Linked DNA regions of Alloactinosynnema sp. L-07. The protein of the gene in region 1 interacts with the protein of each later gene in a pairwise test. Links are inferred from orthologs where the notes say so. Each region holds a gene or a part of one and is shown in the gene's direction. Other genes may lie near its edges.

Region 1 (15,502 bases):
GCCGGTTCCCGCTCGCGGTCGTGCGGCGCGTCGTCGGACTGGACTACCGCGACCTGCTCAGCCACCTGCACTGCGACGCCGTGGCGCGGATGGTCGGCCAGGACGAGCAGACCCCAGACTGGTACGCCTTCCGGCACTCGCTGATCACCGAGGCGCTGCTGGCCGCCTTCACCCCGGCGCAGCGGGCGCAACTGGCCGGGCAGGTCGCTGACGCCGTCGAGGAGATCTACCCCGGCCTGCCCGGCGAGTGGTGCCAGGTGAGCGCGGCCCTGCGGCTCGACGCGGGCCAGCAGCCGCGGGCGGGCCTGCTTTTCGCCGAGGCGGGCAGACGGGCCCTGGCGCTCGGCGCGGCGCACACCGCGGTCGTCCTGCTCGACAAGGCCGCCGACCTGCTCACCAACGCCGCGGCCCGCGCCGACGTGCTGGAGGCCCGGCTCGACGCGCTGGCCGAGGCCGGACTCATCGACCGGGCCCTGGCCACCGCCGAGGTGCTCGACCAGTTCGGCGGCCAGGTCGACCACCGGCGCCGGGCCCGGCTGCACGCGCGGCTGGCCTGGGTGGCCAACCTCGACGGCCGCACGGTGGAGGGTCTGGGCCAGGTGGAGACCGCGCGGGCGCTGCTGGGGCCCGACGCCGAGCCGCAGGACGTCGCCCCGCTCGACGTCGTCGCCGCGTACCTGCGGCTGGATCTGCCGGGGCCCGGCCGGATGGCCGAGGCCGAGGCCATGGCGCGGCGCGCGGCCGAGGTCGCCGAGCGGGTGCCGCTGCCGGTCGTGGCGTGCCAGGCCTGGCAGCTGCTGGGCGCCCTGGTCCGGCCGCGTGACCCGAAGGAGGCCGCGCACTTCCTGGAGCGCAGCCGGTCCATCGCGGTCCGCCACGACCTGCCGATCTGGGAGATCCACGCGCTGGTCCGGCTGGGACTCAACGACGCGCTGCAGGACGCTGGCATCGAGCGACTGGAACAGGCGCGGCAGAAGGCATCCCGCATCGGCGCGGTGACCGCCCGCTACCAGGCGGAGGTCAACATCGCGCTGCAACTGGTGCTGCGCGGGGACTTCGCCGCCGCCCAAGCGGTCATCGACCAGGTGCTGGCGGCCACGACCCGGCTCAAGCTGATGGAGATCACCCAGTTCATGCTGCTCAACCGGGCGGTGCTGGCCGCCCACCGAGGGCGGCGCAGGGACATGGACCGCGCGCTCGCCGAACTGCGCAAGTGGGACGTCGAGCCCGGCCAGCACCTGTCCAGGGTGCACGGGCTGGCCAAGGCGTTCTGCGCGCTGCTGGAGGAGGACCGGGCCGCCGCCCGCCATGAGCTGTGCCTCGCGCTCGACGCCGAGACCCGCAACCCCACCCCGTTCCGCCTGGCCGGGCGTAACGGGCTCAACTTGCTGCTGGCCGCGCTGGAGATGGAACTGGACCCGTCTGACTTGCGCTCGGTCACCGAGGCCCCGGGCGGCCAACTGCGCTGGGACCGGCAGTTCGCGCTGTTCGCCGAGGCCGTGCTGGCCGGCCGCGACGGCCGCGCGGACGCCGCCGCCGCGCTGGTCGCAGACGCGCTGCGGGTCGGCGAGCCCTACGCCATGGGCCGACACCTCGGCCTGCGCCTGGTCGCCGAGGCCGCCCTCGCCGACGGGTGGGGCACCCCACTGGACTGGCTGCGCGAGGCCGAGTCCTACTTCCACGACACCGACGTCGCCGCCGTCGCGGGCGCCTGCCGCTCCCTGATGCGCCGCGCGGGCCACCGGGTCACCCAGCGCCGGGCCGGGGTCGCCGACATCCCGCCGTCGCTGCGCGCGGCCGGGATCACCGCGCGGGAGTACCAGGTGCTGCGGCTGCTGGTGGGCAGGCTGGGCAACCAGGAGATCGCCAAGACCCTGCACCTGTCGCTGCGCACGGTCGAGAAGCACGTGTCGAGCCTGATGTCCAAGACCGGCCAGCCGAACCGGGTCGCCCTGGGCAAGTTCGCCGTCGCGGACGAGTGAGTCCAATCCCTGCCAATCCTGCCAATCTTGCCAATCCAGTCCACTCGCCTCGGCAATGGCTCTGGGGCGGCGCGCGGGCGCGAGCAAGGCTGGTCGGGCAACGATCTCGCAGCGACGGAAGGACTGCCGTGACCAACCCGTTCGAAGACGCCGACGGCCGCTACCTGGTGCTGGTCAACGAGGAGGGCCAGCACTCGCTGTGGCCCGCCTACCTCGCCGTCCCGGCGGGCTGGACCCAGGTGTTCGGCGACGCGCCCCGGCAGGAGTGCCTGGACTACACCAACGAGCACTGGACCGACCTGCGCCCCAAGAGTCTCGTCGATTAGCGGGCCGTCCGAGGTCAACTTAGGCTGCCGGAATGCGGACGCGGGTTTCCTTCGTGCTGGCGGGAATCGATGCGGCCATTGTGGACATCGTGCCCCTGCTGGTGCGGCGGTGGCGGGAGCTGGCGTTCGCCGACGACGGTGTGCTGGTAGTGGACGGTGGTCGGCGCGAAGGGCTCGCCGTCGAGGCGGGAACGCACCCGGCCGCCGGGACGCGCTACAGCCTCGTGACGGTGGGGGAGCGGGCCGGGCACTTCGACATCGAGTTGGTCGAGGACGGCGACTCCGTCTTCGCCGCGCGCATCGAGCAACGTGGTGACGTGCCGATCGAGTTCGAGTTGACCAAGCCCGCGCGGCGTGCCGTGCTCCGGTTCGCGGGTGAGGTGGATGGCCCGTGGCCGATCGGCGGGCATGTCAGTGGGGACGCGCGGATCGACCTCGACAGGTTGCCAGGAGACGGCGACCCGCCAGTCGTGATGTCGATCGAGCACCCGCGGCTGGTGGGTGACCTGCGGGCGTTCGTGCGGGCCGTGGACGGCGGCTGGCAGGTCGACGTCGACGTTCACCTGCGGGGCAACGGGATACACCGGGTCGTGCTCGCGCCGGTGATCATGTTCGTGGGTCGACGGGCGGTCCGCGACCTCATCGACAAGGTCGCGGGCGAACTCGACGCCGTTGTCCAGGGGCTTGATCCAGTGAAGGCGGCCGACCGGGTGGCGCGGAGGTTCTTGGACTCCGTTGCGCGGTACCGGATCCAGACATGAAAGAGAGGGGCCCGCGTGGACCCCTCTCTTCCGTTGCCTAGCGCTTACTTCTTGAAGTGGTACTGAGTCTGGACGTTCAGCTCAGACCACTTGTGGCCACGCGCGACGTTGGTGCGGGCGTCGTTGATGTCGATGACATCGAAGCCCTTGCCGATGTCGGAGGCGTAGATATAGCCGTTGTAGTAGTACGCGGACCAGAAGCCACCGGACTCGCTCGGGTTGGCCGCGGGGCCGCGCTCGAAGAAGCCGATCTCCACCGGGTTGGCCGAGTTGGTGAAGTCGATGACCTGCAGACCGCCCATGTACCAGGCCTGGACCATGATGTCGCGGCCAGGGATCGGGAGCAGTGAGCCGTTGTGCGCGACGCAGTTCTCCGAGTCGGTCTGCGTGCGGTTGATCTTGTAGAAGCTGCGGAACTCCAGCTTCCGGTTGTCGCCGCGGCCGGTGATGTCGTAGATGCCGTCGGCACCCCGGGTCGCACCGATCTTCGGGTTGCAGGTCGCCGCGCCGCCGCCGCCGAGCTCGTCGGTGAAGACGACCTTGGTGCCCTCGTTGTTGAAGGTCGCGGAGTGCCAGAACGCGAAGTGCGCGTCGTCCTGGACGGTGGTGATCACCCGTGGCTTGGCCCGGTCGGAGATGTCGAGCAGCACGCCGTCACCCATGCACGCGCCCGCGGCCAGGTCCTTGGCCGGGTAGACGGTGATGTCGTGGCAGCCGCTGGTCGGCACGACGTAGCCGGTGTCGACGTTGCCCGGCTTGCCGGGGTTGCCGCCGTTGGGGAACAGGTTCGGCGTCGCGACGATGGCCGCGGCGGCCGGGTTGTTCAGCGGAACCTTGATGATCGAGATCTTGTCGTGCGGCGGCTTGCACTTCGACAGCGACGCCGCCGGGCTGTAGGACGAGACGTAGAGGTAGACGTCCTTGCCGCGCTTGTCCGGCACCAGCGTGTGCGTGTGCGACCCGCAGTCGGTCTCGACCGCGGTGATGTACCTCGGGTTGGTCTTGTCGCTGATGTCGAAGATCTTCATGCCCTCCCAGTACGGCTTGGTGCCGTCGGGCTGGGCGACCGAGTTGCAGGAGTTGTCGCTGCGGCGCGAGTCGGTGGACACGAACAGCAGATCCCCGCTCACGGAGACGTCGTTCTGGGAGCCGGGGCAGAGGACCTGGCTGGTGATCGTCGGCTTCTTCGGGTGCTTGATGTTGTAGATCGTGAAGCCGAGGTAATTGCCCGCGATGGCGTAGTCGCCGGTGAACGCCAGGTCGGTACCCACCGAGCCTGCACCGGCCAGCGGCGCGGTCGCGGGGATGTTGGCGATATGGCTGATGTTGGGACTGGTGACGATTTCGTCCGGCGCTGGGAATTCGCCCTGCGCGGACGCAGCGGGCAGGCCCAGCAACGTCGATGCCAGGATCGTCGCAGCTCCGATGATCGCCGCGGGCGCGGTGCGGCGCCGGTCGCGTCGGGGTGATGGCACGCGTGTACCCCTCTCGTGGAGTCGGGAACCGCAGTATGGCCCGTCTGTCATCTCCTAACCAGCTTTATTTGTCGCGTTTCTTCGTCATTTGGGAATGGTTTGTTGTGTGGCGGATCGGCGGGGTAAGTTCCCTCGGGCTCAATGCGGATGCCGGTAAGGGGATGTCCAGATGAAGTCGTTGCGCCATTTGGTCGTCAGTGTCCTCGCGGCGGTGATCGCCCTCGGGATCTCCGGCTGTGGTGACGATGTCGCGCGACCGGACAACCCGGTGCTGCAACCGGGGAAGCCGGGGGAAGATAACAAGACGCTGTCGCCGGACGAGGCGGTCTCGGCCATCCCGACCTACAAGCCGAACGAAGCAGACATCACCTATGTCCGCGACATGATCGTCCACCACCGGCAGGCGGTGGAGATGACCGCGCTGGTGCCCCAGCGTGGGCGCAACGAGCAGGTCAAGGGTTTGGCCTCAAGGATCTCCGACGCCCAGCAGCCCGAGATCGAGGCGATGAACCGCTGGCTGAGCACCAACTTCCAGCCGCCGGTCGACCCCGGCCACGGCCATGTGCCCGCCGACATGCCGGGCATGGCCACCCCGGAGCAGCTCGCCGCCCTCAAGCAGGCCTCGGGCGCCGAATTCGACAAGCTGTTCCTGCAGCTGATGATCAAGCACCACGAGGGCGCCATCGCGATGGCCAACAAGGCACAGCAGTCCGGCGCGGACGTGAAGGTGCAGGAGATGGCCGACCACGTGGTCGCCGAGCAGGGCGACGAGATCCGCCGCATGCAGACGATGCTCGCGGGCTGACCCGGAGTTACCGAGGTCGACGAGTCGGTGGTCTTGGACGACACCGAGGAGGGCCCGGACGCGGTGCGGGTGTTTCCTGTCCCCCGGTTATCCACAGGCAGACGAAACCGGGCGGCGGCCTGCCCGGGCGGCTCGATAACATCCTCCTGTCGAGGTCACAAGACCGTGATCGCGCGAGAACCCGAGGAGTCATCGTGTCCGAGCAGCCCGCATCCGTCGCACCCGCCACGAGCGTGGTGGTGTCGGCGGGCACTACCGCGGGCGCGGCGGTCCGTGAGGCCGGGCTGCCCGGCAAGGGGCCGGACGCGATCGTGGTCGTGCGCGACCAAGAAGGCAGGCTGCGCGACCTCTCGTGGAGCCCCGACGCCGACGTGACGGTCGAGCCCGTCGCCGCCGACACCGACGACGGCCGCGCGGTGATCCGCCACTCCTGTGCCCATGTGCTGGCCCAGGCCGTGCAGCAGCAGTTCCCGGCGGCCAAGCTCGGCATCGGCCCGCCGGTGCGCGACGGCTTCTACTACGACTTCGCCGTCGACAAGCCGTTCACCCCGGAGGACCTGCAGGCGCTGGAGAAGCGCATGAAGGCGATCATCAAGGGCTCGCAGCGGTTCTCCCGGCGCGTGCTCGAGTCGGTCGAGGCCGCCAAGCAGGAACTGGCCACCGAGCCGTTCAAGCTCGAGCTCGTCGACATCAAAAGTGATGTGGACGACCCAGAGGTGATGGAGGTCGGCGGCGGCGAGCTGACGATCTACGACAACCTCGACCCGCGCAGCGGCGACCAGGTCTGGGGCGACCTGTGCCGCGGCCCGCACGTGCCGACGACCAAGCACATCCCCGCGTTCAAGCTGACCAGGGTCGCCGCGGCCTACTGGCGGGGCAACGACAAGAACCCGCAGCTGCAGCGCGTCTACGGCACGGCATGGGAGTCGCAGGAGGCGCTCGACGCCCACCTGGTGCTGCTGGCCGAGGCCGAGCGCCGCGACCACCGCAAGCTGGGCGTGGAGCTGGACCTGTTCAGCTTCCCCGACGAGATCGGCTCCGGCCTGGCGGTGTTCCACCCCAAGGGCGGGATCATCCGCAAGGCGATGGAGGACTACTCGCGCTCCAGGCACGAGCAGGAGGACTACGAGTTCGTCTACTCGCCACACATCACCAAGGGCACGCTGTTCCAGACCTCCGGCCACCTCGACTGGTACAAGGACGGCATGTACCCGGCGATGCACCTCGACGCCGAGCACGACGAAGAGGGCAAGGTCCGCAAGCCCGGCCAGGACTACTACCTCAAGCCGATGAACTGCCCGTTCCACAACCTGATCTTCCGCTCGCGCGGCCGGTCCTACCGCGAGCTGCCGCTGCGCATGTTCGAGTTCGGCTCGGTCTACCGCTACGAGAAGTCCGGTGTGGTCCACGGCCTCACCCGCGTGCGCGGCATGACGCAGGACGACGCCCACATCTTCTGCACCCCCGAGCAGCTGCAGGACGAGCTGAAGTCCCTGCTCTCGTTCGTGCTTGGCCTGTTGCGAGACTACGGCCTCGACGACTTCTACTTGGAACTGTCGACCCGCAACGAGGAGAAGTACGTCGGCACCGACGAGGCCTGGGCGGTCGCGACCGACGCGCTGCGCGAGGCCGCGGAGTCCTCGGGGCTGGACCTGGTTCCGGACCCGGGCGGCGCGGCCTTCTACGGCCCCAAGATCTCCGTGCAGGCCAAGGACGCGCTGGGCCGGACCTGGCAGATGTCGACCATCCAGGTCGACTTCCAGCTGCCGGAGCGCTTCGAACTGGAGTACACCGGCTCGGACGGCAACCGTCAGCGCCCGGTCATGATCCACCGCGCGCTGTTCGGCTCGATCGAACGCTTCTTCGGCGTCCTGACCGAGCACTACGCGGGCGCCTTCCCGGCGTGGCTGTCCCCGGTCCAGGTCATGGGCATCCCGGTCGCCGAGGATCACGTCGAACACCTGCTGCAGGTGTCGAAGGCGTTGCGGGCCAAGGGAATCCGGGTTGAGGTCGACGCCTCGGACGACCGGATGCAGAAGAAGATCCGCAACCACACACTGCAGAAGGTGCCCTTCCTGCTGCTGGCAGGGGCGAAGGACGTGGAGTCGGGTTCGGTGTCATTCCGCTTCCGCGACGGAACCCAGGTCAACGGCGTCGCGGTAGACCAGGCAGTCGCCGCCATCGAGGGCTGGATCGCCCGCAGGGTGAACGAGTCCCCAACCGCGGAGACCTTCTCGCCCGCCGAGTGAGTCGTGGGGGAGCGGCCGACCAGGTCGCTCCCTCCTTAGGATCAGCACCCACAGAACGCAAGCGGCCTGGGCCGTGGGCACCTGATTGGGTGGTTCGCCTTGATTTGGGGCCCCTCGAATGGGCCTGCGCGGGCTAAAAAGGTGGGCGAGGTGAAGCCCACCCGCGCCGAAAGTTTAGGCCCATTCACCCCAAATCAAGGCGAACCACCCAATCAGGCCGCTGGGTTCGGCCCGTTGCGTTTCGTGGGGGCTGGTGGTGGACCTGCCTACACAGACTCGGTCGCGAACCGTGCCCGCAGCTCTGTCAGCGTCTCGGCGTCCGGCGTAGTCCCGGCCCTCATCAACTCATCGATGAGCCGGAAGTAATCCTCGTAGCCCGCTGGGGTGAAGGTTACGATGCACGCCGCAGGCTTGTCCGACACGTTGCGGAACCCGTGTGCCTCCCCTCGCGGAACCGACACCACCCCACCCGCCGGAACCAGCACCGCCGACTCGCCCGTGTCGAACGTGATCTCACCCTCAGTCACCACAAAGTCCTCCTCATGCCCATGGTGAACATGCGGCGCCGCGCCGATCGCGCCGGGAGGAAGGATCTGTTCGACGATGGCCAGACGGCCGCCCGTGTCCTTGCCGGAAAGCAGCACCCGATACTCACCCGCCACGGCTTGAAGACGGTCGACATCGGCGGGGGATTTGATCAGCAGGCTCACACCGGGAGCCTACGAACCGCTGGTGGCGGGCAACATGGCCAATCCACGACAACTGGCCGCACCCGGCAGGCCCTAGGATCGGTGCATGGCCGCCGCACACGAACCGGAGCTCGTCGCCCAGGACGGGGTTGGGGTTCCTGATGCCCTGCAACGGCTCTGGACGCCGCACCGGATGGCCTATATCCGCGGTGAGAACAAGCCCGAGCACGATGAGCAGGACGGGTGTCCGTTCTGTGGGCTGATCGCCCTGGACGACGCCGACGCGCTGATCATCGCGCGCGGGGAGCTCGTCTACGCGGTGCTCAACCTCTACCCGTACAACCCCGGCCACCTCATGCTGCTGCCCTACCGGCACGTGGCCGACTACACCGAGCTGACGCGGGCCGAGACCGTCGAACTGGCGGAGTTCACCCAGCGGGCGATGGTGGTCGAGCGCAAGGTGGCCGCTCCGCACGGCTTCAACATCGGGATGAACCAGGGCGTCGTCGCGGGCGCGGGCATCGCCGCGCACCTGCATCAGCATGTCGTTCCCCGGTGGGGCGGCGACTCGAACTTCATGCCGGTCGTCGGCCACACCAAGGTGCTGCCACAGCTGCTCAGCGAGACCCGCGCTCTACTCGCGAACGCCTGGACTGCTTAAGCGTCCTGGCGGAGGACGGCCTCCAGCTCGATGTGGATGTTGATCTTGTCGGACACCACGGCGATGCCGTTCTGGACGCCCTCGAAGTTCACGTTGAAGTCCTTGCGGTTGATCTCGGCGTCGCCCGAGAAGCCGATGCGGGTGCCGCCCCACGGGTCGGGGCTGAAGCCGTTGAGCTCGAAGGTCAGCGGCACGGTCTTGGTGATGCCTTTGAGGGTCAGTTCGCCGTCGAGGACGTAGCGGTCACCCTGCGCGCGCACGCCGGTGCCGCGGTAGGTCAGCGCCGGGTAGGTGTCGACCTCGAAGAAGTCGGCCGACTTGAGGTGGCCGTCGCGCTGCTCGTTGTGGGTGTTGATGGTGCTCAGGTCGATGACGACCTCGACGCTGGAGGTCGCGAGGTCATCGGTGGTGACCAGGTGGCCGGACACGCCGTCGAAGCGGCCACGGACCTTGGTGACCACCAGGTGCCGCACGGTGAAGCCGACGTCGGAGTGCGAGGCGTCGATGTCCCAGGTGCCAGCGAGGAAGCCGGGGATCTCGGTCAGCGTGGGGGTGCTCATGGAGTCTCCTTGGATAGTTGAACGCTTAGTGGTTGAGCGCTCAACAGAGACTCTAGCGCACATCCGTTGAGAGCTCAACTATGGGTTAGAATGTGAGACATGGCAGACACCCGATGGCTCTCCGACGGCGAACAGGAGATATGGCGCGCGTTCGTCACCATGCTCAGCGCGCTCAACGACCAGCTGGATCGCCAACTACAGCGCGACTCGACGATGCCCTACACCTACTACGAGATCCTGGTCGTGCTGTCCCACGCCCCGGGCAGGCAGATGCGGATGAGTGAGCTGGCGGGCCTACGCGGCTCGTCGCGCAGCAGGCTGTCGCACGCGGTCTCGCGGCTGGAGGAGGCGGGCTGGGTCGAGCGCCGCGAATGCCCGACCGACAAGCGCGGCTCGCTGGCCGTGCTCACCGACACCGGCTTCGCCGCACTCGCCGCCGCCGCGCCCGGCCATGTCACCGAGGTCCGCGAGAAGCTGTTCGACCGGCTGACCCCCGAACAGGTGCGGGTGCTCGGCGAGATCAGTGTCGCCGTGCTCGACGGCCTCGACCCGGACAGGTTGCTGCTGGGCCGCGGGTAAACCTGCTGATCGGCCGAGGGATCGAGGCGGTTAGGGCGTGTCCTGTGGATCTTGGTGGGTGGGATTCGTGATCCGCTTGGTTCCTGGGCGTGCCGCGGGGGCGGTCGCGTACTGGTTGTCCGTGGCCGTTCCCGCGGTGCGGTCAGGGGTCAAGCGGGCGCGGATAGCGCCCGCCATGATCCGCAGGACATGCCCTAGGCTGCCCGGGCCAGTTGGTCTCACCGGATAGGTGCACTCGACGCCCCCATGCTGAATATCTTCGCTCGTGCCTCGGTCAACCGCGTCACCGATCCGATCGGTGCGTCGCTGGTGCGGATCGGCTTCACCCCGAACGTGGTGACGGTCGTCGGCACCGTCGGCGCCGTGGTGGCTTCGCTCTGGCTGTTCCCGACCGGGCACCTGTTCGTGGGCACCGTCGCGGTCACCGCCTTCGCGCTGTTCGACCTGATCGACGGCGCCATGGCGCGCGCGCAGGGCGGCGGCACCCGCTACGGCGCGGTGCTCGACGCCAGTTGCGACCGGATCGCCGACGGCGCGCTGTCCAGCGCCATCGTCTGGTACTGCTTCGCCGTGGCCGACAACCGGACGCTCGCCGCGGCCGCGCTGATCTGCCTGGTCGCGGGCCAGGTGATCTCCTATGTGAAGGCCCGCGCCGAGGCGGCGGGCCTCAGCGCCGACGGCGGCGTGGTCGAACGCGCCGAGCGGCTGATCATCACCCTGGTCGGGACCGGACTCAGCGGCCTTGGCGTCCCCTACGCGCTGCACGTCGCGCTGTGGGTGCTGGCCGCGGGCTCGGTCGTGACCGTCACGCAGCGGCTGCTCGCGGTGCGGCGAGCGGCCAAGGAGGAGAGCGCATGAACTTCGGCGAACGCCTCGCCGGCCTGGGCTACGCGGCCGGGTGGCGGCTGGTCAGGGTGCTGCCCGAGAGCGTGGCCAAGGCCGTGTTCGGCTTCGGGGCCGACCTCGCCGCGCGCCGCCAGGGCCCGGGCGCCAAGCAGCTGCGGGCCAACCTCGCCCGCGTCGTCCCGCAGGCGGGCGAGGACGAACTGGACGAACTCGTCCGCCAAGCCCTGCGGTCCTACGCGCGGTACTGGATGGAGGCCTTCCGCCTGCCATCGATGGACCACGACGCCGTCCACCGCTCCATCAACGCCGAGGCCACCGGCCATGAGAACCTCGACGCCGCGCTCGCCGAGGGCAACGGCGTGATCCTCGCGCTGCCCCACTCGGGCAACTGGGACGCGGCCGGGGTGTGGATGGTGGGCCTGCACGGCAAGTTCGCCACCGTCGCCGAGCGGCTCAAGCCGGAGTCGCTCTACCGCCGGTTCGTCGACTACCGCGAGTCCCTGGGCTTCGAGATCCTCGCGGCCAGCGGCGACGAGCGGTCCCCGTCGGAGGTGCTGGCCGAGCGGCTGCGCGCCAACGGCATCGTCTGCCTGCTCGCCGACCGCGACCTGACCCCGTCCGGGATCCCGGTGACGTTCTTCGGCGCCGAGACGCGCATGCCCGCGGGCCCGGCCTACCTCGCGGCGAAGACCGGTGCGGCGCTGCTGCCGGTCGGGCTCTGGTTCACCGAGGACGGCTGGGGCCTGCGGCTGCACCCGCGGATCCGGGTGACCGGCATCGACGGCGTCCAGGCCGCCACCCAGGCGCTCGCCGACGTGCTGGCCGGTGACATAGCCGCGCACCCGGCAGACTGGCACATGCTGCAGAAGCTGTGGGTCGAGGACTTGTCCGCCGACCGCCAGAAAGCGCTCGCCGCGCGGGAGGAACCCCGGCAGCCGTGAGGATCGGGATTGTGTGCCCCTACTCCTTCGAGGTCCCCGGAGGAGTGCAGGCCCACGTGCTCGACCTGGCCAGGGCGCTGCGGGCGCAGGGCCACGAGGTCGACGTGCTCGCCCCGGCCGACGAGGACGCCGAGCTGCCCGACTTCGTCCACCCCGCCGGGCGCGCGGTCGGCATCCCGTACAACGGGTCGGTGGCCCGGCTGTCCTTCGGCCCGGTGTCCTACGCGCGGGTCCGCCGCTGGATCCGCGACCACGACTTCGACGTGCTGCACCTGCACGAGCCGACCGCGCCGAGCCTGTCGATGCTGGCACTGATGATCGCCGACGGGCCGATCGTGGCGACCTTCCACACCTCGACACCGCGCTCGCGCACGCTGAGCGCGCTCCAGGGCGTGCTGCAGCCGTTCCTGGAGAAGGTGACCGCCCGCATCGCGGTGTCGGCGCTGGCCCGGCGGGTGCAGGTGGAACACCTGGGCGGCGACGCGGTGGAGATCCCCAACGGCGTCGACGTCGGCTTCTTCCGCGACGTGCCGCCGCTGGCGGGCTACCCGCGAGCGACGGGCACGATCGGCTTCGTCGGCCGCTACACCGAACCCCGCAAGGGCATGCCGGTCCTGCTCGACGCCATGCGGCGGCTGGACCTGCCGGACGTGCGCCTGCTGGTCGTCGGCCGCGGCGACGCCAACGAGCTGCGTCAGCTGGCCGGTCCGGAGCTGGCGGGCCGACTCGACCTGCTCGGCCAGGTCGACGACAAGACCAAGGCACGGGCGCTGCGCAGCGTCGACGTCTACTGCGCGCCGAACACCGGCGGCGAGAGCTTCGGCATCATCCTCACCGAGGCGATGTCCGCGGGAGCCGCCGTCGTCGCCAGCGACCTCGACGCCTTCCGCCGCGTCTTGGACGACGGCCGCGCCGGGGTGCTCACCGCGGTCAACGACTCCGACGCCCTAGCCGCAGGCCTGCGCTCGGTCCTGACCGACCCGGCCCGCCGCGCCAACCTGATCGCCGAGGGGGAGCGGCGCGTGGCAGCCTTCGACTGGTCGGTCGTGGCGAACCAGGTCCTGCGGGTCTACGAACAGGCGGTCGCAGCCGACCCGCGCGGGGTGGGTGAGGTGCCGTGACCGGCCTTGAGATCACCCTCCTCGTCGTCGTCCTGGCGCTGGTCGTCGTCATCGGCGTCTGGCTCGTCGGCACCGCCAACCGCCTCGACCGCCTCCACATCAGAACCGACGCCGCCTGGGCCGCCCTGGAGGCAGCCCTCGCCCGCCGAGCCGTCGTCGCCAGGGCCGTCTCCGGCGTCCTCGACCACGACCGATCCGACCCCCTCCGTGCGGTGTCGGAACGAGCCGAGCGGGCCGCCCGCCCCGACCGCGAGGCCGCCGAGAACGAACTCACCCGCCACCTCGCCGCCGTCGACCGCCAATCCCTCCCCCTCACCCTGGCCGCCGAACTGATCGACGCCGAACACCGAGTCGTCATCGCCCGCCGCGTCCACGGCGACGCAGTCCGCGACACCCTGTCCCAGCGACGGCGCCGGTTCGTCCGCTGGTTCAAACTCGCGGGCACGGCCCCGGAACCGCAGTACCTGGAGATCGCCGAACCCGAACTGGGCGAAGAAGTCCCCCGCCCAAGACCCGCCGCCCGCGTGGTCCTCCTCGACGCCGACGACCGCGTGCTCCTGTTCCACGGCCACGACCCCGTCCGCGCCGAGGACACCTACTGGTTCACCGCGGGCGGCGGCGTAGAGCCGGGCGAAGACCTCAGAACAGCCGCCTCCCGAGAACTGGCCGAGGAAACCGGCGTGGAACTCCCCCCGGAAGCGCTAAAAGGCCCCCTATGGCGTCGACGCGTCGCCTTCAGTTTCGAGGGCCGAAATTACGACGGCGAGGAATGGTTCTTCCTCGGTCACCTCCCCGACGGCGTCACAATCGACACCACCGGATTCACCACCTTGGAATCCCAAACGATCGCCGAACACCGCTGGTGGACCACCACCGAACTCCGCCAGACCACCGACACCGTCTATCCCGTACAACTCGCCGACTTGATGACCTCAGTCCGCGACTGGGACGGCACCGTAAAAGCAGTCCGCTAACCAACCCAGACCAAGCCAGACCAGGCCGCACGGAAGAAGCGGAAGAAGCGGAAGAAGCGGAAGAAGCGGAAGAAAGAGCCGACTCCCACAGAACGCAAGGGGCACAACAGAACGGCCTGTTTGGGTGGTTCGCCTTGATTTGGGGGAAATGGGCCTAAAATCGCGGTGCGGGTGAGGTTCCTTGAGCTCGCCTTTTGACCCGCACAGGCCCATTTCGAGGGGCCCCAAATCAAGGCGAACCACCCAAACAGGCGCCGCCGCGTAAAACGGCCGAACTACGCGAATTGCGCAGCAAGAGACTCCGGCAACGGATCGAACCGCGCAAACCCCCGACTGAACGTAGCCGACCCAGAAGTCATGGACCGCAACTCGATCAGATACCGGGGCAACGCCGTCGCAGGCACCTCAGCGAGGATCACCGTGTACCCATCACTATCCGACTCGGTCCCCAACACCCGCCCCCGCCGCGAAGAAAGATCCCCAAGCACCGTCCCCAAATGCTCATCCGGCAACCGCACCCGCACCGAGTCGATCGGCTCCAACAACGAGATCCGCCCGTGCCCGGCCGCGTCCTTCAATGCCAATGACCCGGCCGTCTGGAAAGCGGCGTCCGACGAGTCCACGCTGTGCGACTTCCCGTCGACCAGCGTCACGCGGATGTCCACCACCGGATGCCCACCATGCAACCCACGCTCCAACTGAGCCCGCACACCCTTCTCCACCGACGAGATGAACTGGTGCGGCACCGCCCCACCGACCACCTTGTCCACGAACTCGAACCCCGACCCGGTCGGCAGCGGCTCCACCTCGATATCGCACACCGCGTACTGCCCATGGCCGCCCGACTGCTTCACGTGCCGTCCGTGCCCGCGCGACGGCGCCGCGAACGTCTCTCGCAGCGACACCTTCACCGGCTCGGTCTCCACGTCCGCCCCGCCCGCGCGCAGGCGGGCGAGCACGACGTCGGCGTGGGCCTCGCCCATGCACCAAAGGACCAACTGGTGGGTCTCGGGATTGCGGTCCATCCGTAGCGTCGGGTCGCCCGCGACCAGCCGGGACAGGTTGCGCGCCAAGGTGTCCTCATCGCTGCGGGTCTTGGCGACCACGGCGACCGGGAGCAGCGGCTCGGGCATCTGCCACGGCGCCATCAGGATCGGGTCCTCCGGCGCGGACACGGTGTCCCCGGTCTCGGCCGAGCCGACCTTCGTCAGGGCACAGAGGTCGCCCGCCACGCAGTAGGGCACCTCGCGCAGGTTCGCGCCGAGCGGTGAGTAGATGTGGGCGACGCGCTCGTCGACGTCGTGGTCCTCGTGGCCGCGGTCGGCGAGCCCGTGGCCGGAGACGTGCACCGACCGCTCGGGGCGCAGGGTGCCGGAGAACACCCGGACCAGCGACACCCGCCCGACGTAGGAGTCGACCGCCGTGCGCACCACCTCGGCGGCCAGCGGACCGTTCGGGTCGGCGCTCAGCGCGGCGTGCGGTTTGCCGTACGGGTCGGTGACCATCGGCAGCGGGTGTTCGAGTGGGGACGGG
Region 2 (15,336 bases), 1.9 Mb from region 1 along the record:
GCCCAACAGGAAGGCGAGCTGGTTGCGCAGCGCTTCCTCGGTGTCCTCGCGCGGGGTCACCTTTCCGAACGGCGCGTCATAGCGCACCACCGTCATGTTCAGCTCGGTCGCGATGTCGAGGTCGCCCGGCTCGGCGGGCCGGATTCGCAGGTCCGGGTCGCCCGCGAGGCCTGCCCGGCCCGCTTTGCGCACGGCGACGACGCTGCACGGCACGAATCCCCGGTGGATCAGCGCCGACACCGCCTCAGTGTCGCGGCTCGGCAGCTCGACCACCGCGGCGGCGTCGAGGTCGCCGGGGGTGACCGCGGCGGTGATCCGTTCCGCCCACCGGTCGAGCAGCTCGCCCAGGGTGGCGGCGCGGTCGTCGCCCGCCAGCCGGACCTCCAGGTTGTGCCTGCGGTCGGGCTCCCAGGTGCGCGACGCCATCCCCGGCGCGGACTCCTGGAACCACGCGGCCGCCTCGCCGGCGTCGGCCGTCAACCGGACGCCGACCCCGGCCAGCGGCGGCGGCGCGGGCAGCAGCGGGTCGGCGGCGGCGAGGCGGGCGGCGTGCGCGGCGGCGATGGCTGGCGAGTCCACCCCGCCATCCAAGCGCACCGCCATGTGGGTTGATGGTTCATCCAACAGAGTGATGTCGGTGCCGTTCTTGATCGCGAACAGTGATCATGTTCCGGCGCATGGGCGCATGTCAGACGTCTTACGGTGAACTGTTAACCAGCTTGTCACCCCATATCTCACGATGGCTGCGGGTAACTAGCACACGTGACCCTTTCGCCTGATCGGGGTACAGTCAGCGGGCCGTCGGGGGACTCGCCATGTGCGGGAGACACCAATCTGGCCCGCGTGCGCGGCCGTGGCGAGGAGGTTGCATGCCGGACCACCCAGACGCGCCCGAGTTGGCGTCGTCGCCCGGGGCGACCCCAGAGAGCCCCGAGAATCCCTCCTGGCTTGTCGAGGACCCGGCGCCCAATCGGCGGTTCCTCGTCTTCTCGCTCCTGGTGCTCGTCTCCGCGGTGGTCTCGGCAGGCCTGGTGTCGTGGTGGCTGCCGTCCAACCCGCGCCCGCAGCTGATCTGGATCGGTCTGCTGCTCGCCATGGGCTTCCTGGTCGCCGAGCAGCTCGCGATCAACGTCGATGTGCGCGGCGGCGTGTCGTGGTCGATCTCCTTCTGCGAGATCCCGCTGGTCATCGGCCTGTTCGTGGCCCCGTTCGAGGTCGTGCTCGCCGCCCACCTGGTTGCGGGCGTCGGCACGCTGCTGGTCCGCAGGGTGCACGACAGGATCCTCTACAACGCGGGCGCGATGATCTTCGAGATCGCCTGCGCCTTCGCCACCGCCGCCGCCATCAACCAGGCGCTCGGCGGATTCGGGCCGTCCTGGGCGGGTGTGATCACCGGGGCCCTGGTCGCCCCGCTGTCCAGCACCCTGCTCGCGCTGGTGTGTGTGCGCGTCCTCGGCCGCCGGATGCGGGTCGGCGCCGCGGTGCGCCTGGTGCTGCGCACGCTGGTGCTGGGCATGGTCAACGCCTCGGCGGCAGTCATCGGCTATCAGGTCGCGGTGCACGCCGAGTCCGGCTGGCCGCTGCTCGTCCTGGCCTTCGGCGGGCTCTCCGCCCTCTATCTCGCCTATTCCGGCATGCTGCGCGAGCAGCGCGACCTGGAGGCGCTGTCCGAGGTCAGCCTCATCGTGGCCCGCGCAGGCCACCAGGCCGCGGCCAAGCCGTCCCTCGGCGTCAGCGACGCGACCGAGGTCACTGAGGTCGTCGGCGACGACGAGTGGCAGGTCATCGCCGACCGGATCAAGGACCAGCTCGGCGCGGCCAGGGTGGTGCTGCGGCTGCGGTTCGACGCCCAGCGCCCGCTGCACACCGTGGTCTCCGGCGAGGACCTCCCTATCGACATGCACGCCGTGGACGCCACCGGATCCCGCGCCGACGCCCTGCTGCGGCTGCCCGGCGGCCAGGTCCGGCACTTCCGCCGGGGCGACGCCGCCCCGGAGATCCGCCACGCGCTCATGCGCCGCGGTGCCGACGAGGCCCTGGTCGTCCCACTGCGCAGCGGCACGCACCTGCTCGGCATCGTCGAGGCGCACGACAAGCTCTCCCGCTGGCGCGGCTTCGGCAGGCCCGACGTGCGGCTCATCGGCACCATGGCCAGCCACCTGGCCACCGCCATGGACAACCGCAGGCTGCTGGCCACTCTGCGCCACGACGCCTACCACGACCCGCTGACCGGCCTGCTCAACCGACTCGGCTTCCGTCGCGCGGCGGGCGAGCCGCTGCGTAGGCACCCCGAGTCGGTCGTGCTGCGGATCGACCTCGACATCCTCGCCACCGTCTCCGACGCCCTCGGCTACGCCTGGAGCGACCGGATGGTCGTGGCCGCGGGCCGCCGCCTGCGCGACGCGATGGGTTCCGACGTCGCCATCGCCCGGTTGGAGGGCGGCGCGTTCGCCGTGCTGCTGGTCGACACCGACGACGCGCAAGCCCACGCGACCGCCGAGCGGCTGCGCGCGATCCTGGCGGCGCCCTACCCGGTCGATCGGCTCACTGTCGAGGCCAACTCCGTTGTTGGCTACTCGATGCCGCAGTCGGTAGACGGCGAGTCCCGCTCGGTCGAGCTGGACGTCGACGCGCTGCTGCAGCGGGCCGACGTCGCCCTGCGCGCCGCGCGGACCAGCGGCGAGCACGTGCGCGCCTACCTGCCCACCATGGGACAGATCTTCCTGCGCCGCTTCCAGCTGGTCACCCAGTTCCGGCAGGCGCTGGAGACCGGCCAGGTCAAGGTCCACTACCAGCCCAAGGTCGCGCTGCCCAGCCGCCAGGTCCTCGGCGTCGAGGCGCTGGTGCGCTGGCGGCACCCCGAGTTCGGCAAGCTCGACCCCGACGAGTTCGTCCCCGCCGTCGAGGCCGCGGGCCTGGTCGACGCGCTGACCGGGTTCGTGATGGACCAGGCGCTGATCCGGGTGCGCAAGTGGATGGACCGCGGGCTGCGGATCTCCGCGGCGGTCAACCTGTCGGTGCGCAGCCTCGACGACGCCGCGTTCCCCGACCGGGTCGCCGCGGCCCTGGCCAAGCACGGCGTGCCGCCGGAGCTGCTCACCCTGGAGCTGACCGAGTCCGGCGTCATGGCCGACCCGCAGCGGGCCTTGCCGGTGCTGCGCAGGCTGCACGCGCAGGGCGTGGTGCTGGCCGTGGACGACTTCGGCACCGGCTACTCGTCGCTGGCCTACCTGCGCCAGCTGCCGGTGGACGAGGTGAAGATCGACAAGAGCTTCGTGCTCGGCATGGGCACCGACCTCGGCGACCTCGCCGTGGTGCGCTCGATCGTCGAGCTGGGTCACTCGCTGGGTCTGACCGTGGTCGCCGAGGGCGTCGAGGAGGATGTCGCCCGCGACCAACTCGCTGCGATGGGCTGCGACGTCGCGCAGGGCTATCTGATCTCCCGGCCGCTGTCGGAAAGCAGACTCGAAGCGTGGTTGCAAGCGCGAACCACGCAGGCCAAAGGCTTGCGTGACGAGACCGTGCTGACCTTGCTCTCCTAAGCCCACCCCCCGTTTTGGAGCTGGCGGCGAGGCTGTGTAAAGTTACGCCCGTCCCCAGGGACAGGCCCCTTTAGCTCAGTCGGCAGAGCGTCTCCATGGTAAGGAGAAGGTCTACGGTTCGATTCCGTAAAGGGGCTCGGCAGATCGGCCGCGAGGCACCGGAAATATCTGCGGTGTCGCGCGGCTTGATCCATGTCAAGCAGTACCAACGGCAGTAACCCAAGCGGTGTAGCTCAGTCGGTAGAGCAAGCGACTCATAATCGCTGTGTCGCCGGTTCAAGTCCGGCCATCGCTACGCAGATCCCAACCGGGGCAAGCCCCCGGACTCCCGTCCTTGGTGGTCGGGTTCTCTGGTCATGTAAGGAAGGTTGTTGTGGCTTCTACTGACGTGCGGCCGAAGATCACGCTCGCGTGTGAGACTTGCAAGCACCGCAACTACATCACCAAGAAGAACCGGCGCAACGACCCGGATCGCCTTGAGATGAAGAAGTTCTGCCCGAACTGCAAGACGCACCAGCTGCACAAGGAAACCCGCTGACGCCTGCGTCAGTGCGCGCGTGAGGCCGTCCCAGGTGCTGGGGCGGCCTTCGCTGTGTGTTGGGTAGGTTGTTCGCCGTGGCACTGGACCAGTCGTTTGTGGGACGCGCGTACCCGCCGTCCGAGATCTATGAGGTCAGCCGGGCGAAGATCCGGGAGTTCGCCGAGGCGATCGGGGACACCAACCCGGTCTACCTCGACCCCGAGGCGGCCCGTGCGGCCGGGTATGTGGACGTGACGGCCCCGCCGACGTTCACCACGATCATCAACCTGGCGGCGATCAACTCGATCGTCTCCGACCCCGAACTCGGCCTCGACTACTCGCGCATGGTCCACGGCGACCAGAGCTTCGAGTTCCACCGCCCGGTCGTGGCCGGTGACCGGCTTGTAGTGCACGCCTACGTCGACAACATCATGAGTCGGGCCGGGAACGACTTCATCACCCTGCGCGCCGAGATCAGCGCCGAGGGCGGCGAGCCCGTGGTGACCGCCAAGGCGCAGCTGGTGGTCCGCGACGCCGAGGAGGAGCAGGCATGACCAGCGTCGGCGACGAGCTGCCCACCATCGAGGTGACGATCACCCGCGCGGACCTGGTCCGCTACGCGGGGGCCGCGCTCGACTTCAACCCGATTCACTGGAACGAGCGGTTCGCCCGCGAGGTCGGACTACCCGACGTGATCGCCCACGGCATGCTCACGATGGCCGTCGCGGGCCGCGTCGCCACCGACCTCGGTGGCGAGATCGTCAGCTACAGCGCCCGCTTCACCCGGCCCATCGTGGTGCCCGACGACGACAAGGGTGCGGTCGTCGAGGTCAGCGGCAAGATCGGCGCGATCAACGACGACGGGACGCTGCGGATCGACCTTGTCGCGAAGTTCGACGGGAAGACCGTGCTCGGCAAGCCGGTCGCCGTCGTCCGCCCGCGTTCATAGGTTGTTCGAGGAAACGTCACTGGACACCATTGCGGTGACCTCCATTCGGGTGCAGGCTGGGCACGCTAAGTGATCGCAATCACCTGATCCGAAGGACGTTTCCGTGGCTGTGAACCTGAACAAGCTCGTCGACAAGGCCTACGAGGACAAGAGTCTGGCCGAGCTGCTCGACGCGCCCCCGTCGGCGCTGGAAGGCCTGACCGCCAAGCACGACGAACTGCTCGCCGAGCTGGGCATCAAGTCGGTCGGCGACCTCGCCAAGTGGAAGTACGCCGAGCGCGCCTCCGCGATCGCCGCCCTGGCCCCGTTCCAGGCCTGAGCCGTCGACGCGCGGGGAGCCCCCGAAAGGCTCCCCGCGCGCGGTTCATCTAGATTTCACGCGTGACGGCCAACGAACTCATCTCCTTCGCCCGTGGCGCCCCTTCTCTCGACATCATCGATGTCGACGGCCTCAAGGCCGCCGCGGACGCCGCACTCACCACCGACCCCGGCGGCGCGCTCGGCTACGGCACCGCTGTCGGCTACCCCCCGCTGCGCAAGTTCCTCGCCGACCTGCACGGCGTGCCGGTCGAGCAGGTGCTGGTCACCAATGGCTCGATGCAGGCCGACGCGTTCCTGTTCGACGAGCTCGTCGTGGCCGGTCAGCCGGTCATCGTCGAGAAGCCGACGTACGACCGCACCCTGCTGGGCCTGCGCGGCCGCGACGCCGACGTGCGGCCGGTCTCGCTGGACCTCGACGGCATCGACACCGAGGAACTCGCCGCGCTGCTCGAAGGCGGCCTGCGGCCGACGTTCGCGCACATCATCCCCAACTTCCAGAACCCGGCAGGCTACACGCTGAGCCTGGCCAAGCGCAAGCGCCTGCTGGAGCTGGCCGAGCAGTACGACTTCGTCATCTTCGAGGACGACCCGTACGTGCGGATCCGCTTCGCGGGCGAGACGCTGCCCTCGATGCTGGAGCTCGACGAGGGCCGCGGCCGCGTCGTGTTCGCCAGCTCGTTCTCCAAGACCGTGGCGCCGGGCACCCGCGTCGGCTACCTGGTCGGCTCGGCCGAGCTGATCAAGCGGGTCTTCGTCCGGGCCACCAACACCTACATCTCGCCGAACATGCTCGCCCAGGCGATCGTGCACCAGTTCTGCGTCAGCGGCGGCATGGAGCGCTCCATCGCCACGGTCAACGCGGCGCTGGCCGAGCGGGTGCAGGTGCTGTGCGCGGCGCTGGAGAAGCACATCCCGGAGGCGAAGTTCACCGCCCCTGAGGGCGGCTACTTCATGTGGGTGGACCTCGGCGACGGCGTGGACGTTGCCAAGCTGCTGCCCGCGGCCGAGGAGCGCGGTGTGACCTTCGTCAAGGGCACCGACTTCCTGCTCGAAGGCGGCGAGTCGACGCTGCGCATGGCCTACTCGGGCGTGCGGGTCGACCAGATCGAAGAGGGCATCACCCGCCTGGCCGACGCGCTCGCGTCGCTGCGGGTAACCGCCAGTTGATCGAACGCGGGACCGGCTCGGGGTACTCGGTTGCGGTGCCTCGGGCCGGGTGCCGTATGCTTCCGTGCTTGAGCGCCCTGGCCGGTTCCACTTGGCTATAAAGTGGGTTGGTCAGAGGCGCCTGAGCGCGGCCCATACGGGCCTCGCGAAGGGGTGTAGCTCAATTGGTAGAGCAGCGGTCTCCAAAACCGCAGGTTGCAGGTTCGAGTCCTGTCGCCCCTGCGTTTGCGTCCGAGTGCGGCTGACCCCGCACCGGACCGGGTAGTACACATCGAGTGGAGGATGGCGTGGCCGAGGACAAGGAGCGGGAAGAGGGGCAGGAGCGCCCTTCTCGTCCGGTCACCGCCGCTGCGCGGCGTGAGCGTCGCGGCACGGCCCGTCCGGCCGCCCGCCAGGACGCCGACGGCAAGGTGGACAAGGCCAAGTCCGTGGCCAAGTCCGACGCCGACGCGGCCGACAAGAAGGGCCGCCCGACGCCCAGCCGGGACCGCAAGGACTCGAAGGGCTCGATCTTCGCCCGGATGGCCCGGTTCCTCCGCGAGGTCGTCTCCGAGCTGCGCAAGGTCATCTGGCCCACGCGCAAGCAGATGATCGCCTACACCACCGTGGTGCTGGTGTTCGTGGCCTTCATGATCGCCCTCATCTCGGGCCTTGACCTCGGCCTCGGCAAGGGCGTGTTCTGGCTGTTCGGCTGATTTGCGCCCGACGCGGCGCACCGGTCGAATACCCGGAGCACGTGATTCATGAAAGGAAGCGAGACCAACTGTGACCTCCGAGAACGGCGCCGCCGACGGTAGCGAGCCGACCAGCCTCACCGACGACGAGGAGCTCCTCGAGTCGGCCGACGGCCAGGTCGAGTCCACCGAGGCCGACGCCGCGGACGACTCCGCCGACACTGACGACGCCGCGGAAGACGAAGCGGACGTCGCCGAGGTTCCGGCGCAGGCCGCCCCCATCGACGAGGCCCCGGCCGACCCGGTCGCCGAGATGCGCGACGCGCTGCGCCGCGCCCCGGGCGACTGGTACGTCGTGCACTCCTACGCGGGCTACGAGAACAAGGTCAAGACCAACCTCGAGACCCGGATCCAGACCCTCGACATGGAGGACTACATCTTCCAGGTCGAGGTGCCGACCGAAGAGGTCACCGAGATCAAGAACGGCCAGCGCAAGCAGGTGCAGCGCAAGGTGCTGCCCGGCTACATCCTGGTCCGCATGGAGCTCAACGACCCGTCGTGGTCCGCGGTGCGCAACACCCCCGGTGTGACGGGCTTCGTCGGCGCGACCTCCAAGCCGTCGCCGCTGACCATCGACGAGGTGCTGAAGTTCCTGCTTCCGCAGGTCGAGGAGGCCAAGCCCGCGAAGGGTTCGGCCACCGCGCAGTCGCGCGGCCCGCAGGTCGAGGTGGACTTCGAGATCGGCGAGTCGGTCACCGTCATGGACGGCCCGTTCGCCACGCTCCCCGCCACGATCAGCGAGGTCAACGCCGACGGGCAGAAGCTGAAGGTCCTGGTGTCGATCTTCGGCCGGGAGACCCCGGTCGAGCTGTCGTTCACCCAGGTCTCCAAGATCTGACCGGTCCGCTTCGGGCCGGACAGCCATCGGGGGCGCAGCCATTCGCGCCCGGTGGACAACGCGATAACAGGAAAGTACGGACATGCCACCGAAGAAGAAGAAGCTCGCAGCGATCATCAAGCTGCAGATCAAGGCGGGCCTGGCCAACCCGGCCCCGCCGGTCGGCCCCGCGCTGGGCCAGCACGGCGTCAACATCATGGAGTTCTGCAAGGCCTACAACGCCGCGACCGAGTCGCAGCGTGGCACCGTGGTGCCGGTCGAGATCTCCGTGTATGAGGACCGCTCGTTCGACTTCAAGCTCAAGACCCCGCCCGCCGCGCGCATGCTGCTCAAGGCCGCCGGTGTGGAGAAGGGTTCGGCTGAGCCGCACAAGGTCAAGGTCGCCAAGGTGACCTGGGACCAGGTGCGCGAGATCGCCGAGACCAAGCAGGCCGACCTCAACGCCAACGACATCGACCAGGCCGCGAAGATCATCGCCGGTACTGCTCGGTCGATGGGCATCACGGTCGAATAAGCAGTTCGCAAGACCCAGCAAGTGTGGGAGGACCAGGCGCTGGTCCGCACCACGACTGATCCGGACGCTCGGGATTTCCTGCCCAGGGCGTGCTACGAAATTGAGGAACAGCAATGGCAAAGCGCAGCAAGGCCTACCGTCAGGCCGCCGAGCTGGTGGACAAGGAGCGGCTCTACACCCCGCTCCAGGCCGCTCAGCTCGCCAAGGAGACCTCCAAGGTGAAGCTGGACGCGACCGTCGAGGTCGCCATCCGCCTCGGCGTCGACCCGCGTAAGGCCGACCAGATGGTCCGCGGCACCGTCAACCTGCCGCACGGTACCGGCAAGACCGCCCGCGTCATCGTCTTCGCCACCGGCGACAAGGCCGCTGAGGCCGAGGCCGCCGGTGCCGACGCTGTGGGCTCCGAGGACCTGATCGAGCGCATCCAGGGCGGCTGGCTCGACTTCGACGCCGCGATCGCGACGCCCGACCAGATGGCCAAGGTCGGCCGCATCGCCCGCATCCTTGGCCCGCGTGGCCTGATGCCGAACCCGAAGACCGGCACCGTGACCCCCGAGGTCACCAAGGCGGTCAACGAGATCAAGGGCGGTAAGATCAACTTCCGCGTCGACAAGCAGGCCAACCTGCACATCGTCATCGGCAAGGTCTCGTTCGACCAGGCCAAGCTGGTGGAGAACTACGCCGCCGCGCTCGACGAGATCCTGCGGGCGAAGCCGTCCGCGGCCAAGGGCCGGTTCCTGAAGAAGATCACCTTCAGCACCACCATGGGCCCCGGCATCCCGGTCGATCCGGCCCGCACCCGCAACCTCCTTGAGGATGAAGTGCAGGTCTGATCTCGCATAGACCACGAACGGCCCCGCCTCGGCGGGGCCGTTCGCGTTATGCGGCCTTGTTCTTGTTCTTGTCTATGGCGTTGAGGGCGATGATCACCGCTACGGAGACGATCCACCATCACAGGTCATCCGGTCGGCTGAACGGTGGGGCACGTCTCCTTTGCGTAGTCCGAGATGATCCACTGCTCGCCCCGCGCGTCGGGGATCTTCTTGACCGTCAGCTTCCCGAGCCGGGGCCCGTCGCGGACGATCATTTCGCAGGAGCTGATCACAACGATGCCGTTGATATCAGGAACCAGTTTCATAGGGGGCGGGAAGGTTGGCTCGGCGTAGTCGTTGGCAGTGCCCACCTCGGCGTTCAGCCGCTTCATTGCGGTGAGGCAGTCAGGGGCGTTGAAGGCGTTGGCGAACTTCTGCCCAATCGCTTCGGACTCGAACCGGCTGCAGGCCTGTATAGGGGTGTTTTGGGCGATGTTGTCGTAGAGCATCCGCACGGCTTCCTTCGGTGTATCCGAGTACAGCTGTGTGCGGTTTGTCGAGCCGCCGCCCGTCTGGGCGGCCGGGAGGTTTTCGTTCGGGTCGCCGAAGTAGTGCTGGTAAGCCCATCCGGCCGCGATGAACAGGATCAACAGGAACACCAGGCGGCGGACCCACTTGCCCAGCAGCACCTTCAGCCAGAGCGGGCGGCGCTTGGCCGGGGGGAGTTCGCCGCGCTGGAACTCCTTGAAGCGCTGGAACTCCTGGAACTCGCGCCACTCCGGCGACCCCTGGAACGCTGGCGGGGGTGCTGGGACGTCGCCCGGCGGGACGTAGGGCACCTGGGGGTCGGTCGGCCAGATGCCACGGTCGCCGGAGGCGGGGGGAAGGCCCTTGGGCTCGTCGTTGTCGGCCACGTGTTCATCATGCCGTGGACCCGATTTGGAGACCGCGCCGCGCACCACGTACTCTTGCGAACGGTTCTACCGAAGACCGCTGGTTTCTTCCGACACCCCCGGGTGGACGAAGACGAAGTGCCCCGGACGTGGGCGGCCCGCGCAGGAGGACGAGGAAGTTGCCAAGCGCCATGCGCTTGTTCACGCCCCGTGCCACTGCGCCGGGGCGTTTGTCGTCTCTGGGGTGCGATACCGGCGACACCCACACGAGAGGAGGCGACCATGGCGAAGCCTGAGAAGGTGAACGCAGTCGCCGAGATCGCGGACAAGTTCCGCAACAGCTCGGCTGCCGTCGTCACCGAGTACACGGGCCTCACCGTGTCGCAGCTGACCACGCTGCGTCGCGCTCTCGGCACTGGCACGACCTATCGCGTCGCGAAGAACACCCTCGTCCAGCGGGCCGCCGCCGACGCGGGTGTCCAAGGACTGGAGAGCCTTTTCCTCGGTCCGACCGCGATCGCCTTCGTCGAAGGCGAACCGGTGGACGCGGCGAAGGTCCTGCGCGACTTCGCGAAGGACAACAAGGGTCTGGTCATCAAGGGCGGCTACATGGATGGCCGCCCGCTCACGGTGGAAGAGGTCGCGAAGATCGCGGACCTCGACTCCCGTGAGGTGCTGCTCGCCAAGCTGGCGGGCGCGATGAAGGGCAACCTCAGCAAGGCCGCCGGTCTGTTCCAGGCCCCGGCTTCGCAGATCGCCCGCCTGGCCGCTGCCCTGCAGGAGAAGAAGGCCGCCGAGGGCTCCGCCCCCGCCGCCGAGGCTCCCGCTGAGGACGCTGTCGCAGCCGAGAGCTGAACGAAACCACCCGGAAATACACCGCGCCCGCTAGACCGGGTGTGTTAGTGAAAGGAACCGCCACCATGGCGAAGCTCAGCACCGACGAGCTGCTCGACGCGTTCAAGGAAATGACGCTGCTCGAGCTGTCCGCGTTCGTGAAGCAGTTCGAGGAGACCTTCGAGGTCACCGCCGCCGCCCCCGTCGCCGTCGCCGTCGCCGGTGGCGCCGCTGCTCCGGCTGAGGCCGCTGAGGAGCAGGACGAGTTCGACGTCGTCCTCGAGTCGGCTGGCGAGAAGAAGATCCAGGTCATCAAGGTCGTCCGCGAGGTCGTCTCGGGCCTGGGCCTGAAGGAGGCCAAGGAGCTGGTCGAGGCCGCTCCGAAGGCGATCCTGGAGAAGGTCAACAAGGAGGCCGCCGAGGCCGCCAAGGAGAAGCTCGAGGCCGCTGGCGCCAAGATCTCCGTCAAGTGATCTGACGCTTCACCTCTTCCGACGGGGTCCCCGCGCAACGCGCGGGGACCCCGTTCGGCTTTGGCGCGGCGCCCCGCGCACCCACGCACCCCGCGCACCCACGCACACGCCAATCGCAACGGGCCCGGCAGAACGGCCTGTTTGGGTGGTTCGCCTTGATTTGGGGTGAATGGGCCTAAACTTTGGGCGCGGGTGGGCTTCACTTGGCCCACCTTTTTGACCCGCGCAGGCCCATTCGAGGGGCCCCAAATCAAGGCGAACCACCCAAACAGGCGCCACCGCCCAAGCCGCCCAGCCGCCTAATCCGCGGAGCCGCCTAATCCGCCAAGCCGCCTAATCCCGTCGCTCACCACCGAGCGTTCGGTCAGCCTCGAGCGCTTCGCTCACGGCGGTTCCGAAGCCGCGGCCCAACTCGATCACCACGTCACGGGGCAGGGGATTGTCCGGCCGCGGTGGCGTGAAAAGTTTGCCCGCGGCACGCAGTCGCCGCCGCAGGTCCCGTTGACGTTCGGTACGTTCGTCGCTACTCACTGCCGCATTGTGACCCGGCAAAGCGGGTCGCGCACGCCGTGACCCGCAGGTCAGGACTACTAACTGTGCGCTAGGTCATACCCGGATTCGTGCGGCAAGGCCCATCCAGGTACGTTCCCAACTCGTCGGTAACTTCTCCAGTAACCCGGAGGGTCCGCCGTCGTTGCATGGAAGACACCGTTCACGCAGGCGGAGCGGTCGGTGGAGCTGAGTTCCGGGAGGTTCGATGGGCGCCGAGGTGGTCATCGAGGGTCTGACCAAGTCCTTCGGTAAGCAGGCCATCTGGCGGGATGTCACTTTGACCTTGCCCCCAGGTGAGGTGTCGGTGATGCTCGGCCCGTCGGGTACTGGCAAGTCCGTCTTCCTCAAGTCGATGATCGGCCTGCTCAAGCCCGACCGCGGCAAGTGCGTCATCAACGGCGTCGACATCGTCACATGCAGCGAAGCCAAGCTCTACGAGACGCGCAAACTCTTCGGCGTCCTCTTCCAGGACGGCGCGCTGTTCGGGTCGATGAACCTCTTCGACAACGTGGCGTTCCCGTTGCGTGAGCACACGAAGAAGTCCGAGGCCGAGATCAAGCGGATCGTGCTGGACAAGCTTGAGTTGACCGGTCTGCAAGGCGCCGAGAAGAAGCTTCCCGGTGAGATCTCCGGCGGTATGCGCAAGCGTGCGGGTCTGGCGCGGGCGTTGGTTCTTGACCCGGAGATCATTCTGTGTGACGAGCCGGACTCGGGTCTGGACCCGGTCCGCACGGCGTATCTGTCGCAGTTGCTTATCGATCTGAACGCGCAGATCGACGCCACCATTCTCATCGTCACGCACAACATCAACCTGGCGCGCACGGTGCCGGACAACCTGGGCATGTTGTTCCGCAAGGAATTGGTCATGTTCGGTCCGCGCGAGGTGTTGCTGACCAGTGACGAGCCCGTGGTGGAGCAGTTCCTCAACGGTCGTCGGCTCGGGCCGATCGGCATGTCCGAGGAGAAGGACGCCGCCCAGATGGCCCGCGAGCAGGCGCACGCCGACGCCGGGCACTCTGACGGGTCGTCGGATGAGGACCTGCGTGGTGTCGTCCCGCAGATCGAGCCGACCCCGGGCATGCCGGTCCGCCAGGGCGTTCGCCGACGCAAGGACCGCGTCATGCGCATCCTGCACACGCTGCCGCCGGCGGCGCAGGAAGGCATCATCCAGTCGCTGACCGACGAGGAGCGCGCCCGCTACAACGTGCACTCGCACCTGAAGCCCGCCCCGCAGTCGGTCAACGCGCACCGGCCGCAGCCGGTTCCCCGGCAGGCGCCGCGTCCGGTGGGCGACCCGCCGCAGAGCTTCCACGGCGACCTCTCCGACACCCAGGTGGCTCGGCTGCCCGAGTCGTCATGGCCGCAGCCGCCCGGCGGTGGAAAGTGACCACCGCGACCGCCAACTTCCCCGGAGCCGGGGCACTTCGGGAGACCGGGCGCCTGTTCGCGCTCGGTCTCGACGTAGTGGTCAACGTCTTCCGGCGGCCGTTCCAGGCCCGTGAGTTCATCCAGCAATGCTGGTTCATCGCCAGCGTCACGATCCTGCCGACCGCGCTGGTCGCCATCCCGTTCGGCGCGATCGTGGCGCTGCAACTGGGCACGCTGATCGTGCAACTCGGCGCGCAGTCGTTCACCGGCGCGGCCAGCGTGCTGGCGATCATCCAGCAGGCTGCGCCGCTGGTGACCGCGCTGCTGGTGGCGGGCGCGGGCGGGTCGGCGATCTGCGCCGACATCGGCTCGCGGACCATCCGCGAGGAGATCGACGCCATGGAGGTGCTCGGCGTCTCCCCGGTACAGCGGCTGATCGTGCCCCGCGTGCTCGCGATGATGCTCGTCGCGGTGCTGCTCAACGGCCTGGTCAGCGTCGTCGGCGTGATGGGTGGCTACTTCTTCAACGTCGTACTGCAGGGCGGCACGCCCGGCGCCTACCTGGCCAGCTTCTCGGCCCTGGCGCAGCTGCCCGACCTGTGGATCTCCGAGCTCAAGGCGCTGATCTTCGGGTTCATCGCCGGTGTCGTGGCCGCCTACCGCGGCCTCAACCCGAAGGGCGGCCCGAAGGGCGTCGGCGACGCGGTGAACCAGTCCGTCGTCATCACCTTCCTGCTGCTGTTCTTCGTCAACTTCGTGCTGACCGCGGTCTACCTCACGGTCGTCCCGGCTAAGGGGAGCTGATCATGGCCTCCGTGACCGACACCGCCAAGAAGGTCGTCGACCGTCCACTCCAGACGCTCGACAACCTCGGCGACCAGCTCTCGTTCTACATCCGCGCGCTGGCGTGGATCCCGCGCGCGCTGCGCCGCTACATGCGCGAGACCATGCGGCTGCTGGCCGAGGTCAGCTTCGGCAGCGGCGCGCTCGCGGTCATCGGCGGCACCGTCGGGGTCATGGTCGGCCTGACCGTGTTCACCGGCATCGTCGTCGGCCTGCAGGGCTACGCCGCCCTCGACCAGATCGGCACCGCGGCCTTCTCCGGTTTCGCGTCGGCCTACATCAACACCCGCGAGGTCGCGCCGCTGGTGGCGGGCTTGGCGCTGTCGGCGACGGTCGGCTCCGGCTTCACCGCGCAGCTCGGCGCCATGCGGATCTCCGAGGAGATCGACGCGCTCGAGGTCATGGCCGTGCCCAGCCTGCCGTTCCTGGTGACCACCCGGATCATCGCGGGCTTCATCGCGGTCATCCCGCTCTACATCATCGGTTTGCTGTCGTCGTATTTGGCGTCCAGAACGATCACGGTCTATTTCTATGGCCAATCGGCGGGCACCTACGACCACTACTTCAATCTCTTCTTGCCACCTGAGGACGTGTTCTGGTCCTTCGGCAAGGTGCTGATCTTCGCGATCATCATCATCCTGACCCACTGCTACTACGGCTACAACGCCAGCGGCGGCCCCGCGGGCGTGGGTATCGCCGTCGGCCGCGCGGTGCGGACCACGATCGTGACCGTCGCGCTGGTGAACTTCTTCATCGGCTTCGCGATCTGGGGCACCACCACGACAGTGAGGATCGCGGGATGAGCACGCGAAGCCTCGGCAAGACGATCCGGCGCAGGCTCCTGGGCCTGGCGTTCATCGCGGTGATCATCGGCCTGGTCGCCCTGAGTATCGCGATGTACAACAAGGCGTTCACCCCGGTCGCCAAGGTCACCCTGACCACCGACAAGGTCGGCAACCAGCTCGCGGTGCACTCC

What was found.
Region 2: the proteins of thrS (region 1) and rplA interact in binary tests that used the Escherichia coli proteins (3 or more experiments, as listed by UniProt). The link is inferred for Alloactinosynnema sp. L-07 from one-to-one orthologs.

What each region holds. Positions count from the first base shown.
Region 1 is NZ_LN850107.1:3,305,524-3,321,025, reverse strand. Bases 5,180-8,090 are described here. They hold thrS (threonine--tRNA ligase), read left to right. Parts: upstream 5,180-5,582; coding sequence 5,583-7,598; downstream 7,599-8,090. Other genes in these bases: BN1701_RS14650 (cupin domain-containing protein), read right to left, coding at 7,865-8,090; BN1701_RS14660 (DUF305 domain-containing protein), read left to right, coding at 5,180-5,349. Also shown: BN1701_RS14680 (AAA family ATPase), read left to right, coding at 1-1,982; BN1701_RS14675 (MbtH family protein), read left to right, coding at 2,111-2,308; BN1701_RS14670 (hypothetical protein), read left to right, coding at 2,341-3,069; BN1701_RS14665 (LVIVD repeat-containing protein), read right to left, coding at 3,114-4,544; more of BN1701_RS14660, read left to right, coding at 4,714-5,179; more of BN1701_RS14650, read right to left, coding at 8,091-8,308; BN1701_RS14645 (HIT domain-containing protein), read left to right, coding at 8,394-8,948; BN1701_RS14640 (YceI family protein), read right to left, coding at 8,945-9,508; BN1701_RS14635 (MarR family winged helix-turn-helix transcriptional regulator), read left to right, coding at 9,608-10,087; pgsA (phosphatidylinositol phosphate synthase), read left to right, coding at 10,334-10,945; BN1701_RS14625 (phosphatidylinositol mannoside acyltransferase), read left to right, coding at 10,942-11,874; BN1701_RS14620 (glycosyltransferase family 4 protein), read left to right, coding at 11,871-12,995; BN1701_RS14615 (NUDIX hydrolase), read left to right, coding at 12,992-13,969; BN1701_RS14610 (elongation factor G-like protein EF-G2), read right to left, coding at 14,245-15,502. UniProt on the Escherichia coli protein: Catalyzes the attachment of threonine to tRNA(Thr) in a two-step reaction: L-threonine is first activated by ATP to form Thr-AMP and then transferred to the acceptor end of tRNA(Thr). The rate-limiting step is amino acid activation in the presence of tRNA.
Region 2 is NZ_LN850107.1:5,253,763-5,269,098, reverse strand. The notes cover bases 7,814-10,558. They hold rplA (50S ribosomal protein L1), read left to right. Parts: upstream 7,814-8,698; coding sequence 8,699-9,418; downstream 9,419-10,558. Other genes in these bases: BN1701_RS23615 (hypothetical protein), read right to left, coding at 9,544-10,311; rplK (50S ribosomal protein L11), read left to right, coding at 8,154-8,585; nusG (transcription termination/antitermination protein NusG), read left to right, coding at 7,814-8,071. In the rest of the region: BN1701_RS35955 (GNAT family N-acetyltransferase), read right to left, coding at 1-603; BN1701_RS23680 (bifunctional diguanylate cyclase/phosphodiesterase), read left to right, coding at 870-3,542; rpmG (50S ribosomal protein L33), read left to right, coding at 3,916-4,080; BN1701_RS23660 (MaoC family dehydratase N-terminal domain-containing protein), read left to right, coding at 4,158-4,616; BN1701_RS23655 (MaoC/PaaZ C-terminal domain-containing protein), read left to right, coding at 4,613-5,011; BN1701_RS23650 (hypothetical protein), read left to right, coding at 5,115-5,330; BN1701_RS23645 (PLP-dependent aminotransferase family protein), read left to right, coding at 5,393-6,499; preprotein translocase subunit SecE, read left to right, coding at 6,787-7,194; more of nusG, read left to right, coding at 7,265-7,813; rplJ (50S ribosomal protein L10), read left to right, coding at 10,573-11,145; rplL (50S ribosomal protein L7/L12), read left to right, coding at 11,211-11,597; BN1701_RS35950 (hypothetical protein), read right to left, coding at 11,931-12,128; BN1701_RS23600 (ABC transporter ATP-binding protein), read left to right, coding at 12,355-13,536; BN1701_RS23595 (ABC transporter permease), read left to right, coding at 13,533-14,321; BN1701_RS23590 (ABC transporter permease), read left to right, coding at 14,324-15,163; BN1701_RS23585 (MCE family protein), read left to right, coding at 15,160-15,336. UniProt on the Escherichia coli protein: One of the primary rRNA binding proteins, it binds very close to the 3'-end of the 23S rRNA. Forms part of the L1 stalk. It is often not seen in high-resolution crystal structures, but can be seen in cryo_EM and 3D reconstruction models.